DNA from 4 places in the Arthrobacter sp. TJ-263 genome. Region 2 is predicted to be linked to each of the others. Evidence: riboswitches for the same ligand, from Rfam matches in the RefSeq annotation. Region 2 holds a riboswitch; each other region holds the start of a gene.
The links. A riboswitch is a leader RNA that binds a small molecule or an ion and turns the genes downstream of it on or off. The one in region 2 is predicted to bind S-adenosylmethionine.
Positions count from the first base shown of each region.

Region 1 (3,940 bases), on a different contig from region 2:
GGATAGCGTCATGACTGCCGAGTCCTCGTCCTCCACCGCCCCGTCCGCAGCGGGAGGTTCCGTGGATCCGCTCCCGAGGCGGCGGATCACCGCAGAACTGCTGATCGTCTTCGGGCTCTCCCTGGGGCAGTCCGGCGTGTACGCCGTCGTGAGCCTCGCGGACAAGCTCACGCGGGGACCCCTCGCGGGCCAGACCACCACCCTGAACCCGGTGCTGAACGAGCGCGAGTACTTCGACCTCGCCTACCAGCTCCTGGACATCCTCTTCGCGCTGATGCCCGTGGCCCTGGTCCTGTTCCTGCTCAGCGGTCCCGGCGTCTCGGCCGTCCGGCGCCTGGGCCTCACCTTCGAGCAGCCGCTGCGCACCGTCGGTTTCGGGGTGGGGCTCGCCGCGATCATCGCCGTCGGAACGCTCGGGGTGTACGCGGGAGGCCGCGCGCTCGGCATCACGACGGCGCTCGTGCCGGCCGCGCTCGACGACTACTGGTGGACCATCCCGGTACTCGTGCTGTCCGCGCTCCGGCACGCGGTGCTCGAGGAGGTCATCGTGGTCGGGTACCTGTTCATCCGCCTGCGGGACCTCGGCTGGTCCACCCCCGCAATCATCATCACGAGTGCCCTCATCCGGGGCAGCTACCACCTCTACCAGGGGTTCGGGCCGTTCATCGGGAACGTGCTGATGGGCCTGCTGTTCGCCTGGTTCTACACGCGGACACGACGGGTCATGCCGCTCGTGATCGCCCACGCGCTCATCGACATCACGGGCTTCGTCGGCTACGCGCTGCTCGGGCCGGCCCTGGGGATCGGCACGTGACCGGAGCCTAGATCTCGACGCGACCGCTGTCGGTCTCGAACGTCACCGACATGACCCCGGGCGTCCCGTTGGGGGCGATCCACTGGACCTGCACGCCGTCGAGCGTCCTCTCGACGTCCGTCCCGAGCCAGTCGGTCACCCGCTCGGACGAGCCGGCGATGGTGAGGCAGTCCAGCTTCACCGAGGCGGGGCGGGCCTTCGAGGGGTGGAGGTCCTCCGTGCCGTCGTCCCAGCGGAGCAGGTAGGGGACCTGGGGGTCCGCGATGAGTCCCTTGATGCCGATCTGCTGCCAGGTGAGCTCCTGGCCGTCCGGGAACTTCCGGTTGCCGGGCACCGCGCTGCGCCCGAGGCGCTCCTCGAACGGTGCCAGATCGTCGACGGCGACGCACCAGCCCATCCAGCCTCCGCCGGCCTCGGAGCGGGCGCGGACGGCCTGGCCGAACGGAGCCTTGTCCGACGCCGGGTGGTTCAGCACCTCGACGACCTCCAGATACTGGCCGTTGACCAGGGGGAAGATCATGTTGCGGGTGCCGAAGCGGGGGTGCACACCACCCTTCACCGGCTCCACGCCGAGCTTGGCCGAGATTCGATCGGCCGTCGCGGCAAGTCCATCGGGTTCGCAGGCATAAGATACATGGTCCAGGCGCATGCGGCTATCTTGGCACTAAGTGATCTGGGTCTCGACTAAGGCTTGCCTTACTCCCGGGAGCGTGTCCTGGGAGCCGATCGGGAGCCGACGTCGGGCGCACCGGGAGCGTGCCCTCGGGCGGCTTCACGGAGGGTCACACGGTTGCCGGATCCGCCCGGATCGGTTTACATGAATGCAGGTCATGAGTGCCAGCACACAGCCCCGGCTTGCTGGCCGGCAACCCTCCAACCGCGGTGGGGTGCCCCGGGTGAAGACCAGGTCCGGCGCCCATCGGCGCCGTTCAAGCGCGGGCTCCTGCGGGGTCCGGTCTCCCGGAGCGGCGTCCACCGGCCGGAGCATCGGACAGGCGGAGCCCCTGATCAGAGGGAACACCATGTCCAACGATTGGTCCTTTGAAACACGCCAGATCCACGCCGGCCAGGTGCCGGATGCCACCACAGGGGCGCGTGCGCTCCCCATCTACCAGACGACGTCGTTCGTCTTCCCGAGCGCGGAGAGCGCCGCGAACCGGTTCGCGCTGACCGAACTCGAGCCCATCTACACGCGGATCGGCAACCCGACCCAGGAGGTCGTGGAGACCCGCATCGCAAGCCTCGAAGGCGGCGTCGGCGCGCTCCTGCTGGCCTCCGGCCAGGCCGCCGAGACGTTCGCCGTGCTGAACATCGCGGAGGCGGGGGACCACATCGTGGCCAGCCCCAGCCTCTACGGCGGCACCTACAACCTCTTCAAGCACACGCTGAAGAAGTTCGGGATCGAGACCACGTTCGTCGAGGACCCGGACGACCTCGGGCAGTGGCGCGCGGCACTCCGGCCGAGCACCAAGCTCTTCTTCGGCGAGGTGGTCTCCAATCCGCGGCAGGACGTCCTCGACATCGAGGGCATCAGCGCCGTCGCCCACGAGCACGGCATCCCCCTGATCGTCGACAACACGCTGTCCACGCCGTACCTGATCCGGCCCATCGAATGGGGAGCGGACATCGTGGTGCACTCGGCCACCAAGTACCTCGGCGGGCACGGCAACGCCATCGCCGGGGTCATCGTGGACTCGGGCAACTTCGACTTCGCGCAGGACCCCGAACGGTTCCCGGGCTTCAACACGCCGGACGAGAGCTATCAGGGGCTCGTGTACGCCCGCGATCTCGGGGTGGGCAGTGCGCTGGGCGCCAACCTCGCCTACATCCTCAAGGCCCGCGTCCAGCTGCTCCGCGATCTCGGCTCTGCCGTCTCCCCGTTCAACGCCTTCCTGATCGCCCAGGGACTGGAGACCCTCAGCCTGCGCATGGAACGCCACGTGCAGAACGCGCAGGCGGTCGCCGAGTGGCTGGAGGGGCACGACGACGTCGAGCGCGTCACCTACGCGGGGCTCTCCTCGAGTCCGTGGTACGAGCGCGGGAGGAAGTACGGACCCAACGGCACGGGGGCGATCGTGAGCTTCGACATCGCCGGAGGGCTGGAGGCGGGGAAGCGCTTCGTCGACGGCCTCGAACTGCACTCGCACGTCGCGAACGTGGGCGACGTCCGCTCGCTGGTCATCCACCCCGCGTCCACGACGCACAGCCAGCTCGGGGCGGAGGCGCAGCTCACCGCGGGCGTCCGGCCTGGCCTGGTGCGACTGTCGGTCGGCGTCGAGAACATCACCGACATCCTCGCCGATCTGGATGCGGGCTTCCGCGCCGCCAAGGGAGCCTGACCGTTCGTGACCACGTACCCTCCTGCTCCGCTGCCCGCATGGACCGACGACGCACCTCCCCAGGGGGACGGGCTGCTCCGTGTCGCGTCGATCGGGCCGCTGGTCCTCGAGACCGGGGGTGAGCTGCCCGACGTCCAGCTGGCGTTCGAGACCTGGGGCCGGCTGGACCGGGACGGCTCCAACGCCGTCCTCGTGCAGCACGCCCTGACCGGCAGCTCGCACGTGGCCCGTGGCGCCTCGGAGGAGGAGGGCTGGTGGGACTCGCTCGTGGGCCCCGGCCGCACGGTGGACACCGACCGTTACTTCGTGGTGGCCGTCAACATGCTGGGAGGCTGCTACGGCTCGACGGGGCCGGCCAGCCTGGCACCCGACGGCGAACCCTGGGGTGCGCGGTTCCCCTTCGTCACCATCCGCGACGCCGTCCGCGCGGAGGGCCTGCTCGCCGACCAGCTCGGTATCCGGCGCTGGCACTCCGTGCTCGGCGGGTCGATGGGCGGCGCCCGGGCCCTCGAATGGGCACTCATGTACCCGCAGCGGGTGGAGCGGTGCGCCGTCATCGCCTGCACTGCCGCCAGTTCGGCCGAACAGATAGCGTTCGCCCAGGCACAGCTGCAGGCCATCCGGCTCGACCCCGCCTACCGCGGCGGCGACTACTACGGCGGCCCGCATCCGGAGGCGGGCCTCGGTATCGCGCGGCGGATCGCGCACATCACCTACCGCGCGGAGCAGGAACTGGAAGCACGCTTCGGTCGCGCGGAGCAGGACGCCGAGCAGCCCCTCGGGGCCG
Region 1 is NZ_JBZCNE010000002.1:164,346-168,285, reverse strand. Features, by position in the region: gene AC4D2F_RS11445 (CPBP family intramembrane glutamic endopeptidase) at 11-814, shown strand; gene AC4D2F_RS11440 (VOC family protein) at 822-1,463, opposite strand; SAM riboswitch class IV at 1,641-1,756, shown strand; gene AC4D2F_RS11435 (bifunctional o-acetylhomoserine/o-acetylserine sulfhydrylase) at 1,837-3,153, shown strand; gene metX (homoserine O-acetyltransferase MetX) at 3,160-3,940, shown strand, end outside.
Region 1: it holds a riboswitch for S-adenosylmethionine, as region 2 does, so the genes downstream of both, AC4D2F_RS11435 (bifunctional o-acetylhomoserine/o-acetylserine sulfhydrylase) here and AC4D2F_RS08405 (ABC transporter substrate-binding protein) in region 2, are expected to answer to the same signal.

Region 2 (3,940 bases):
TCACCGGAGGCATCGACCTCTCCGTCGGGTCCGTCGTCGCGCTGTCCATGATGATCGCCGCCGCCCTCCTCCAGGCCGGCTGGAACCCCGCCGCGGTCATCGCCCTCGTCCTCCTGACCGGTGCCACCTTCGGCCTGCTCATGGGACTCGTGATCCAGGTCTTCGAGATCCAGCCCTTCATCGTCACCCTTGCGGGCCTGTTCCTGGCGCGGGGCCTCTGCTACGTCATCAGCGTCGATTCCATCACCGTGACCGACCCCTTCTTCACCTCCATGGCGCAGGCGAGGATCCCGCTGGTGGGGAGGCTGTTCGTCTCCCCCGGCGTCGTGATCGCCCTCGTCGTGGTCGCCGTCGCGTTCTACGTGCTGCATCAGACGCGGTTCGGGCGGACCGTGTACGCGATCGGTGGCGGAGAGTCCTCGGCGCTGCTCATGGGCCTCGCCGTCCCGCGCACCAAGGTCCTCGTGTACGGGATCAGCGGACTGTGCTCCTCGATCGCCGGGATCCTCTTCTCGTTCTACAGCCTCTCGGGCTACAGCCTGGCGGCCACCGGGCTGGAACTCGACGCCATCGCGGCGGTCGTGGTGGGCGGGACGCTGCTGACGGGAGGCTACGGGTACGTGCTCGGCTCCCTCACGGGGGTGCTCGTGCTCGGTATCGTCCAGACGTTCATCTCCTACGAGGGCACGCTGAGCTCCTGGTGGACGCGCATAGTGATCGGCGCCCTGCTCCTCGTCTTCATCCTGCTGCAGAAACTCTTCACCCGGAAGGTCAGACTCACCTGAGGCCGCGGGGTTCCGGCGGCTACGCTGTGGCCCATGACTGTTCTCGTGTTCCTGGACCCGGCCCATGACGACGGCAGGGTGGCCGACGCGTCCCAGCCGCAGCTGATGGCCACCGACCTCGGCGCCACCCGCGGGGACGGCCTCTTCGAATCCCTGCTCGCCGTCGACGGAGCCCCCCGCAAGGAGCAGGCGCACCTGGCGCGCCTCGCGGCGTCGGCCGACGCCCTGGATCTGACCGTGCCCGACGCCGAGGCGTGGAGCCGCGCGATCCGCACCGGCCTGCGCGAGTTCGCGGCAGCGGAACCGGACCAGGGACACGCCGTCGTGAAGCTGGTCGCCACGCGCGGCGTCGAGGGCGCCGGGCGGGCCACGGCCTGGGTGCAGGTTTCCCGCGTGCCCGAGGCCACCCTCCGGCAGCGCGAGACGGGCCTGAAGGTCCTCTTCCTCGAGCGCGGGTACGACAGCACCGTCGCCCAGCGCGCGCCCTGGCTGCTCCTGGGGGCGAAGACCCTCTCCTACGCCGTCAACATGGCCGCCGTCCGCTACGCGAAGGCGCACGGGGCGGACGACGTCATCTTCACCTCCTCCGACGGCAAGGTGCTGGAAGGCCCGACGTCGACCGTCCTCCTCGCCTACGACCGCGACGGCCGGAAGACCCTCCTCACGCCGCAGCTCGAGAGCGGGATCCTCGCTGGGACCTCACAGAGCGCGCTGTTCGCCGCGGCGAAGGACCAGGGGTGGGAGCTCGGCTACGGACCGCTGGAACCGCACCACCTGCTCGAGGCCGACGCCGTGTGGCTGATCTCGAGTATCCGGCTCCTCGCGCCGGTGCTCTCGCTGGACGGCCAGGACCTCCGCACCTCGAGCGCGCTGACCGCCGAACTCACCGACCTCGTGGACCGCTTCGTGTAATCTCCGCCACAAAACGGCCCCTGAAGGCCCTTCTGCTACGTCAAGCGTCGGTTTTCGGCCCTCTCGTTTTGACCCGGTGCTTCGTGCTGCCCTAGCGTTTTGCCTGCAATCAAGAGTTCCAGCCCTCGGCCCTGGCCGGCTGGACAGCAACCCTCTCCCGTAGTGGGGTGCTCCAGGTGAAGATTCGGCCGCCGGGACAAGTCCCCCGGTTGGCAAGTACGGCGTCGTGCGGCCTGTCCCGGACCATTCCTCCGTGACGGCACCCGCACCCGCGCACATCCCAGAACAGTGAGCGTGTCACCCAGCAGCCTGTCCCCTCCTCGCCGTGACCCGGCGTCCCCCGCACCATCCCCGTTCCCCGCGCCTCCATCCGGGCCGGCACCTCGAAGGACATCATGAACATCTCCCGCAAGGTCCTGGCGGCATTCGCCGTCCCCTTCCTCGCCTTGACCGTCTCCTGCGGCAGCGGCAGCAGCGAGCCCACCGAGACCACGGACGCCCTGGCCGGCAGCGACCAGCAGTCGCTCGACCAGTACACGACCGAGACCACGACGCCGATCGACGAGATCGACACGGCCGAGCTCGGCCTCGTCACCGACGGCACGCTGCGCGTCGGCACGCTCTCGGACGCCCCGCCGAACATCTTCCTCGAGGACGGCGTCTTCACCGGCTACGACAACGAGCTGCTGCGCGCCATCGGCGACAAGCTGGGCCTGGAGGTCGAGTTCGCGTCCACGGACTTCTCCGCGCTCCTCGCCCAGGTGCAGAACAAGCAGTTCGACGTCGGATCCTCCTCGATCTCCACCACCGCGGAGCGCCGCGAGAACGTGGGCTTCACCAACGGCTACGACTTCGGCTACATGGCCGTCGTCACGAAGAACGGCTCCTCGGTCACAGGCTTCGACTCGCTCTCGGAGAGCACCCGCATCGGCGTGGTCCAGGGCACCGTCCAGGACGACTACGTCTCCAACACCCTCGGTCTCGAGCCGGTGCGCTTCCCCGACTACAACACCGTCTACGCGAACGTGAAGAACGGGCAGGTGGACGCCTGGGTGGCCCCGTCGCAGCAGGCCACCGGTCAGGTGAAGGAGGGCGACGACACGACGATCGCCGAGACCATCATCAACACCGAGAACTTCACCGCGTACGCCGTGAACAGCGACAACCAGCCGCTCATCGACGCCCTCAATGCGGGCCTCGACGCCGTCGTCGCCGACGGCACGTGGACCGAGCTCACCGAGGAGTGGTACCCGGACCGCGAGATGCCCTCCGACTGGAAGCCCGGCAGCAAAGCCGTGGAAGTAAAGTAGCGGTCCCTGCATGGATGCCCTCGAACAGCTCGGGAAGACGTTCTTCGACTGGGAGGCGATGGCGGCTGTCCTGCCGGACCTCCTGACCGTCGGCCTGCCGAACACCATCATGCTCGCCCTGGCGTCGGGGATCATCGGGACGATCGTCGGGATGATCCTCGCCGTCATGGGGATCTCACGCAACCGCGTGCTGCGGTGGATCGCCCGCGTCTACACGGACATCTTCCGCGGGCTACCCGCCGTCGTGATCATCCTGCTCATCGGCCTCGGGCTCGGCCCGATCCTCCGGGAGATCACGGGCAGCACGAGCCCGTACCCGCTGGGCATCCTCGCCCTCTCGCTGATCGCCTCGGCCTACATCGGTGAGATCTTCCGCTCCGGCATCCAGAGCGTGGAGAAGGGACAGCTGGAGGCGTCGCGTGCCCTCGGCTTCAGCTACAGCTCGTCGATGCAGCTCGTCGTGATCCCCCAGGGCGTGCGGCGCGTGCTGCCGGCCCTGGTGAACCAGTTCATCTCGCTCATCAAGGAGTCCTCGCTCATCTACTTCATCGGCCTCGTGGCCAGTGAGCGCGAACTCTTCCGGGTGGGCAACGACGCCGCTAGCAACACCGGCAACCTGTCACCGCTCATCGCTGCCGGCGTGCTCTACCTGTGCCTGACCATCCCGCTCACGCACCTGGTCAACTTCATCGACAACCGGCTGCGCGTGGGCAGGAAGCAGAAGCCCGAACCGGATGAACTGGCCGCAAGGATCGGCGAAGGAGCGAAGGCGTGAAGACACAAGAATCAGGGACCCTGACGGGCAGGAACCTGCACCTGTCCTTCGGCTCCAACCACGTGCTGCGGGGGATCGACCTGCACGTGGAGCAGGGCACGACGGCGTCGGTCATCGGCCCCTCCGGGTCCGGCAAGTCCACCCTCCTGCGCGTCCTG
Region 2 is NZ_JBZCNE010000001.1:1,770,528-1,774,467, forward strand. Features, by position in the region: gene yjfF (galactofuranose ABC transporter, permease protein YjfF) at 1-785, shown strand, start outside; gene AC4D2F_RS08400 (aminodeoxychorismate lyase) at 819-1,697, shown strand; SAM riboswitch class IV at 1,805-1,922, shown strand; gene AC4D2F_RS08405 (ABC transporter substrate-binding protein) at 2,093-3,007, shown strand; gene AC4D2F_RS08410 (amino acid ABC transporter permease) at 3,018-3,782, shown strand; gene AC4D2F_RS08415 (amino acid ABC transporter ATP-binding protein) at 3,779-3,940, shown strand, end outside.

Region 3 (3,940 bases), 1.2 Mb from region 2:
ATCGGATGCTGCCCTGCCCATCCGCGCTGTACCCGCCGAGTTCCTGTGCCCGACGACGCGCCTTCAGGAACACGAGCTCCTCGCCGGAGAACCAGTACTCCCCGTGGTCGTCCGCATGCAGGCTCTCGCCGATGCTTGCTTCCACCCGATTCACCAGAGTGCGCGGCAGGACCAGGCATCCCGGGTTCGCGAGAACCCACTGCTGCACTCCAGGATCGATCCTCGTCCAAATTGAACTGATGTTGGTCACTGTGCGAACCTCTCGGATCGGTGTCTCGCTTTGCACGAACATCACACGCGAGTCATCAACCGACTACTAGGGCCTAAAGTCCCATCCGGCGTCGTCCTCCGCCCGGACCCGCGGGCCGGGACGGCCGGGGAAGGACCTTGGACCCTGCACGGGAACCGGTGCCCGGCGCACAGTGGACGGATGACGACGTCGGTCGACAACCACCTCGTCGAGGATGGAGGAGTACGCGGGGCGAGTAGTCCCGCATCACTCGAGGATCTGCTGCGCCACGCGGTCCGCCGCGCGGCCGACTGCGCGATCCTGGACATCACCGTGACGGAGGGCATCGTGGTGCTTTCCGGAATCGCCTTGCGCCGCGAAGACAAGTCACGCGCAGGCTTCGCCTGCTGGTGCGACCCGGCCGTCCGCGCCGTCTACAACAACCTGACCGTCTCCTCGGGACCCACCTGACCACCTCACGCGATGCCTGACACGCTGGCGGATCGGGGCACAAGGGCCCTGCACGCCCTCCGTGCCGCGGCCTAGGCTGACGCGCATGCACATCGGCCGCCGCGCAGATCATCGCGACGTCCTATTCCCCCGGGCTCGCGACCGTACAGGCTTTCGGCATGCTCAAGGACATCCGGAGGGCCATCGGGCGTCGACCTCCTGGCGTTGATGGCCATCGTCACGACAGCCGTCACCGGCGAGTACCACGCAAGCATCGTCGTCGTGCTGATGATCGCCTGCGGGCAGGCACTGGACGAGTTCGCGTCCGCACGCGCCCAGACGCAGCTACGGGCACTGCTCGAGCGGGCACCCCGCTCGGCTCACCCAGGCGTTGGAGCAGCTCGCGCGGGCCCGGAGCGTCGCCTTCGACACGACCGGCACCCTGACCTCCGTCACGCCACTGATGGGCGGGATCGTCCTCGCCCCGACGGCGGGACCCCTCACCGAGGACGAGGTCCTCGCGCCGAGGTCGCGGGGACCGCGATCGCCGTCGGCAAACGCCGCTTCGTGGAAGGCATCGTCGGGCGCGTCCCGGACCCTCCCCCGGCTCCGGGGGAAACCGCCGTCTACGTGGGGGCGCCGGGATCGACGGCGGCCAGCGAATCGGCGGAGGTGATCATCACCGTCGACGACCTCGCGAAAGTCACAGAGGCCGTGATCATCGGCAAGCGGACCCTGCGCATAGCGCTGCAGAGCATCGGCATCGGCATCGCCCTGAGCCTCGTGTTGATGACGGGCGCCGCCCTGGGACTCGTCCCCCCACTGGCCGGCGCGTTCGGCCAGGAGGGGATCGATCTCCTGACCATCCTCTACGCGCTGCGCGCGGCACGCGCCCCAGGGACCGGTGCCCGCAGCACGTGGCGACATCTGCCGGCGGGCCGGCGCTTCCGATCGTGATACCCGGCCTTATCCCCGGGCGCTGCCGGGCCCGCGCATAGTCGTAGTCACATAACTTCTTGTTGACCGAATCGATCGAGGGGCATGCTTATAGTAATTGCAGCTTCAAGAGACGCGGCCGCCAAGCTCCGACTAGGCCGCGCACCAACCCCATGTTCGTGGGTGGTTCGGATGACGAAGCGGCCTTCGCCTTGGCACTCAGTGCCGGTCCGGCGCGGGCAAGAGCACTTCGAAAGGCACTCATCATGAGCTGTACCGCCTTCCCCTAGCAGGATCCCGGCGCCTTCTGCGCGTCTTTCCCTTTTCTTCCCATTCCCTGCGTAATGCGCTGTGCGTTGCGCCGGAACGCCTTTCCGAGGAATTCTCCATGAATGCATCCGTACTTCGTCCTGCCCGAAATCGAAACTACTTCGGACATGTCACCGCCCTGTCCGCCGTCGGCCTCCTCGCCCTCCTGACCGGTTGCGCCGGGCCGGCGAGCCCGTCCGCCGTCACCGACGGCGAGCCGGTGGCCGGCGGCGTCCTCGACGTGTCCATCTCGGCCGAGCCGGGGTGCCTCGACGGGCACGGCATCTCGGCGACGCAGCAACAGTTCCTGGGGCGCCTGATCTACGACAACGTGGTGACCCTCGACGAGAACGGGGAGATCGCGCCGTACCTCGCGGAGTCCTGGGAGGTCTCGGAGGACGGCAAGACGTACACGTTCCGCCTGAAGCAGGGCGTCACCTTCAGCGACGGCTCCCCCTGGAACGCGGAGGTCCTCGGGCAGAACTTCGAGCACATGAGGGACCCCGCCACGAAGTCGCCCCTCGCCGCCGCGTACATCGCCCCGTACGTGGACGGCACCGTGATCGACGAGTACACCTTCGAAGCGCACCTCGCGTACCCCTACACGCCGTTCCTCTACACGCTCGCGCAGTCCTGGCTCGGCATGAACTCGGGCAAGGCCATCTCCGAGTCCCCCGAGACGCTGTGCCAGGAGCCGATCGGCACCGGTCCCTTCACCGTCGCCGACTACAAGCCTGGCCAGAGCATCAGCTACACCAAACGGGACGGCTACGACTGGGCGCCGGAATGGCTGGACGGTGACGGCGAAGCGCACCTCGACGGTGTGGAGGTCACCCTCGTCAGCGAACCCGTCATCCGCCACCAGTCCCTCGTCTCGGGGCAGTACGACCTGACCGAGAACCTCGCGCCGCAGAACGCCGCCGCGGTCCAGGCGGACCCGGACTTCACCTACGAGAACCTGCCCCGCACCGGCAGCCCCTACGTGCTGAGCTTCAACCTCGACCGGGCGCCGTTCGACGACCTCGCGGTCCGCCAGGCGTTCGCCGCCGCCGTGGACACGGGAGCCGTCACGGAGAGCCTCGGCTTCGGCACCTACACCCCGATCGACGGCTTCCTGTCGAAGGAGAGCAAGTACTACGACCCGTCCGTGGAGGGCGTGCTGACCCACGACCCCGAGCGGGCGAACCAGCTGCTCGACGACGCCGGCTGGACCGGGCGGGACGACGAGGGCTTCCGCACGCGGGACGGGAAGCGGCTCACGGTCGAGGTGCCCACGGTGGAGAGTTCCACGCCGAGCCCGCTGCTCGTGCAGCTCCAGGGTGAGGCGCGGAAGGTCGGCTTCGACCTCCAGATCATCCAGCTCCCCCAGGCGCAGCTCACCGAACTCCGCTACGCCGGCGACTACGACGCCCTGGCCGGGGTGTGGCACACCAACACCACCGACGTCCTGTTCATCCGCTACCACTCCTCCGAGATCACAGGTGAGCGGATCGGTCAGAACTCCTCGTACGTGAACGACCCGCAGCTCGACGCGTTGCTCTCCGCGGCCCGTGAGGCCGATGACGGACCCGCCGCCGAGGAGGCGTACTCGAAGGCGCAGCACCGGCTGCTCGAGATCGTGCCCGGCGTGCCGCTCTACGAGAATCCGAGCCAGTTCGCCTACGCGAACACCCTGCACGACGTCGCCGTGGACACCTCCCACCCGGTGCCGGTCCTCACGTACGCCTGGAAGGCCGAGTAGATGGCCGTGCTCCGGCGCGTCCTCACGCGGCTCGCGGTCGGGATCGGTGTCCTCTGGGGAGCCGCGACGCTGACGTTCCTCGCGGTCTACCTGATCCCGGGCGACACGGCGCTGCTGATCCTCGGAGGACCCGATGCACGGCCCACCGCCGAGACGCTCGCGCAGGTCCGTGCCGACTACCTGCTCGACCAGCCCTTCATCGTCCAGTACGGCAGCTACCTCGGGAACCTCCTCCAGGGGGACCTCGGACAGTCCTACCGGTTGCGCCTGCCCGT
Region 3 is NZ_JBZCNE010000001.1:531,564-535,503, forward strand. Features, by position in the region: gene AC4D2F_RS02490 (hypothetical protein) at 1-250, opposite strand, end outside; gene AC4D2F_RS02495 (BON domain-containing protein) at 431-700, shown strand; gene AC4D2F_RS02500 (hypothetical protein) at 908-1,636, shown strand; SAM riboswitch class IV at 1,740-1,867, shown strand; gene AC4D2F_RS02505 (ABC transporter substrate-binding protein) at 2,004-3,665, shown strand; gene AC4D2F_RS02510 (ABC transporter permease) at 3,666-3,940, shown strand, end outside.
Region 3: it holds a riboswitch for S-adenosylmethionine, as region 2 does, so the genes downstream of both, AC4D2F_RS02505 (ABC transporter substrate-binding protein) here and AC4D2F_RS08405 (ABC transporter substrate-binding protein) in region 2, are expected to answer to the same signal.

Region 4 (3,940 bases), on a different contig from region 2:
CAACCGTGTCGCGACGCCGGAAGAGGTGGCGCAGACGGTCGCCTGGCTGGCAATCGATGCTCCGCTCTGGGTCAGCGGCACCGTGGTGGACGTCAACGGGGCGTCCTACCTGAGGTAGTCGGCGCGGTGTGTCCGGCCGGCGGGAGCTGCCGGGGTGCGTCCTACCTGCGGTGGTCGGCGCGGTGTGTCCGGCCTGCGGGAGGCGCCGGGGTGCGTCCTACTGCGGGAGTTGTCGGGGTGCGTCCTACCTGCGGTGGTTGTCGCTATGGGTCTGACCCGCGGGAGGCGCCGGGGCGGGTCCTACCTGCGGTGGTTGTCGCGGTGTGTCCGGCCTGCGGGAGGCGCCGGGGCGGGTCCTACCTGCGGTGGTTGGCGCGGTGCGTCCGGCCTGTGGTCGTTGCACGGTGCGTCCTCTTCGGTGGTCGCCGGGTGTGTTTGGAGGAGGTGGCTGCCGCCTGCCCGGAGGACGATACCCGCAGCGCGGCTAGAGGAGATGGATGCTGCTGTGGGCGAGGGCTTGCAGGTCGGACCTGCGCTCGAGGTGGCGGTGGAAGAGCTCCCCGTTGGTACCGTCCGCGGAGGCCAGTGACGATCCTGCTGCGATGAAGGCAGTGCCCAGGCGAATGAGCGTCCGGGACGCGAGACCTCCCCGGGGTGGGCCGGCGAGCGGCGGGTAGCCGGCGTGAAGGGCTGTGCTGGTCATGACGACTCCTGCAGGTCGATGAGGGGGAAGGCGTTGAAGTGGATCTGGACCGGGCGGGTTGCCGGGGTGCCCGGCTCGGAGCGGTAGGCGTCGAGCTTCTCGCGAAGGACCTCGCTCATGTCGAGGGCGAGGGCGGCGAGTTGGTCCGCCGTCAGGTGGGCGTTCATCGTTGCGATCACGGCTGCGTCCGCCCATTCGGGTGGGACGGACTCGGAGCCACTGGCCATGAAGGTGGCGAGTGCCTCGGATCGGCCGCGTTCGAACTGGCGGTTCACCTGCCGCGCGGCTTCCCGTGTGGTGGGGTCCTGCTCGAGTTCGGGAGTGCTGAGGGTCAGGGACCCCCGGGGCCGTTCCCACCACCGCTCACGGGCGGACCCGCGATCCGCCACCTCCCGGACGAGCCCGTAACGCGCCAGCTGCCTCAGGTGGTAGCTCGTAGCCCCACTCGACTCGCCGATGCGTTTGCCGATGCTGCTCGCGGTCTGCGGCCCGTAGCTGGACAGGACCTCGAGCAGCTGGATCCTGAGGGGGTGAGCGAGGGCCTTGAGTGCTGCCCCGTCGATGACGCGGTCGCCGTCGTTTGCGGGCTGTCTTCCACTGCCGGTGGCTTCATCCATGACATCAGTGCGCCATTGCAAAGAACTATTTGCAATGGTTTCTTTGCACTTCCTGCTGTTCTCTTCGCCCAGTGCGCACTACCGCCGTCGGGCATTCGCCGGACAGGGGATATTCGACGTGCGGCAGGTGCTGGCCGGGCATCGGGGAGGCTGGACGCGTGACGCCCGGTGACGACGGCGGGTGGACGGCGGCGTCTCGGCCCACTTACGCTCGTGAGCAGAATCAAGAGCTCCAACGCAAAACCCTGGTTCGTTGGACGGCAACCCTCTCGCTGTAGTGGGGTGCCCCAGGTGAGGATTCGGCCCGGCACAGGCAGTGCGGGCAAGTATGGCGCTTCCGCCACGGCAGTGCCCCGACATGAGGAATCTTCATGCCCACATCACCGCGCCGTATCCGCTTCAACGCTTTCGACATGAACTGCGTGGGTCATCAGTCGCCGGGGCTGTGGCGCCACCCCGACGACCAGTCGTGGCGCTACAAGGACCTGAGCTACTGGGCCGACCTGGCGAAGACCCTCGAGAAGGGCTTGTTCGACGGCGTCTTCATCGCCGATGTCCTCGGCACGTACGACGTCTACGGCGGGTCCAACGAGGCCACCCTGCGGCAGGGGACGCAGACGCCGGTCAACGACCCGTTCCTGCTCGTCTCCGCGATGGCGCTCGTCACCGAGCACCTCGGGTTCGGCGTCACGGCAGGCACCGCCTACGAGCACCCCTATCCCTTCGCGCGCCGGCTCTCCACGCTGGACCATCTCACCAAGGGGCGGGTCGGCTGGAACGTGGTGACCGGGTATCTTCCTTCTGCCGCACGCAACATGGGCCAGGAGGACCAACTCGAGCACGATGCGCGCTACGACCACGCGGATGAGTACCTCGAGGTCCTCTACAAGCTGCTCGAGGGGTCCTGGGAGGACGACGCCGTGGTCCGCGACCGCGAGGCGGGCGTCTTCACGGATCCGGCCAAGGTCCACGACATCAACCACGACGGCAAGTACTTCAAGGTGCCGGGGATCCATCTCAGCGAGCCGTCGCCGCAGCGGACGCCGGTCATCTTCCAGGCCGGCGCGTCCTCCCGTGGCATCGCCTTCGCGGCCGGCAACGCGGAAGCGGTGTTCGTCGCTGCACCCACGAAGGAGAGGCTGAAGGACGTGGTCAGGAAGATCCGGGATGCCGTCGAAGCCGAGGGGCGTGACCGCTACTCGGTGCGGATCTACACGCTGCTCACCATCATCACGGACAAGACGGAGGAGAAGGCCCAGGCCAAGCACGCCGACTACCAGCAGTACGTCAGCTACGAGGGAGCCCTCGTGCTCGTCTCGGGGTGGCTGGGCGTGGATCTCTCCGTCTACGACCCGGACGAGCCGCTCGGCAACGTCAAGTCCAACGCCATCCAGTCCGCCGTGGCCAACTTCCAGAAGGTGAACGACGACGGCTCGCCGTGGACCGTGCGGGACATCGCCGAGTCGGCGGGGATCGGTGGGCTCGGTCCGCGCATCGTCGGCTCGGGTGTGCAGGTCGCCGATGAACTCCAGGCGTGGGTGGAGGAGACCGACGTCGACGGCTTCAACCTCGCCTATGCAATCACCCCGGGGACTTTCGAGGACATCATCGAGTTCGTCGTGCCGGAGCTGCAGAAGCGTGGTGCGTACCCGACGGAGTACACGGAAGGAACATTGCGGCAGAAGCTGTTCGGGAAGGGCGATCGTCTGCCCGAGGAGCATCGCGGTGCGCGGTACCGACTCCAGACGATCCGCCCCTGACATGTCAGCCGGGTCTGTCGGGCATCGACCCCTCGGCGGTGCGGTGCTGACGTGTCAGTCGGGTCTGCACGCTCACGCGTCGGCTATTGACGCCTCGCTGGGTCCAGCACCGGCAGTCCGGCCCGTCCGGTCGGACGTGTCAGCAGGGCCCCGAGATGTCCTGAGCATTGGCGGCGGTCCTGGGGAATAGGCCTGCGCTGGCGGCGGAACACCCGCAGGAAGGTGGCCAGCCCGAGGTGCGGGGACTAGCGTCGAAGACAAGGTATCCGACGACCAGTCATTCGACAGAAGGAGTTCCCATGTCACGCGTAGCCATCATCGGTGGGCACGGAAAAGTAGCCCTGCACCTCACGAAGATCCTCACGAGCCAGGGTCACCAGGTCAGTTCGATCTTCCGCAACCAGGACCATGCCGGCGATGTCGAGCAGGCGGGCGCGACCCCCGTGGTCGCTGACGTCTCCGAGTTGTCGGTGGCGCAGATGACTGAAGTCTTCCGTGGCCACGACGCCGTCGTCTGGTCTGCCGGTGCAGGTGGCGCGAGCCCTGAGGCAACGTATGCCGTGGATCGTGACGCGGCGATTCGTTCGATGGACGCTGCCCAGGAAGCGTCGGTGGGCCGCTATGTCATGGTGTCCTACCTCGGGGCACGCAAGGACCACGGAGTCCCCGAGGACAACGGCTTCTTCCACTATGCCGAATCGAAGGCTGCGGCTGATGAGCACCTGCGCAACTCGGAACTGGCCTGGACCATTCTCCAGCCCGGAGTTCTCACGACCGATCCGGGAACCGGCATGATCGAGGTGTCTGCCGAGCCGCAGCAGGACTCGGTGGCCCGCGAGGACGTCGCGCTCGTGGCCGCA
Region 4 is NZ_JBZCNE010000002.1:631,763-635,702, reverse strand. Features, by position in the region: gene AC4D2F_RS13465 (SDR family NAD(P)-dependent oxidoreductase) at 1-118, shown strand, start outside; gene AC4D2F_RS13460 (hypothetical protein) at 485-703, opposite strand; gene AC4D2F_RS13455 (helix-turn-helix domain-containing protein) at 700-1,320, opposite strand; SAM riboswitch class IV at 1,542-1,655, shown strand; gene AC4D2F_RS13450 (LLM class flavin-dependent oxidoreductase) at 1,692-3,080, shown strand; gene AC4D2F_RS13445 (SDR family oxidoreductase) at 3,380-3,940, shown strand, end outside.
Region 4: it holds a riboswitch for S-adenosylmethionine, as region 2 does, so the genes downstream of both, AC4D2F_RS13450 (LLM class flavin-dependent oxidoreductase) here and AC4D2F_RS08405 (ABC transporter substrate-binding protein) in region 2, are expected to answer to the same signal.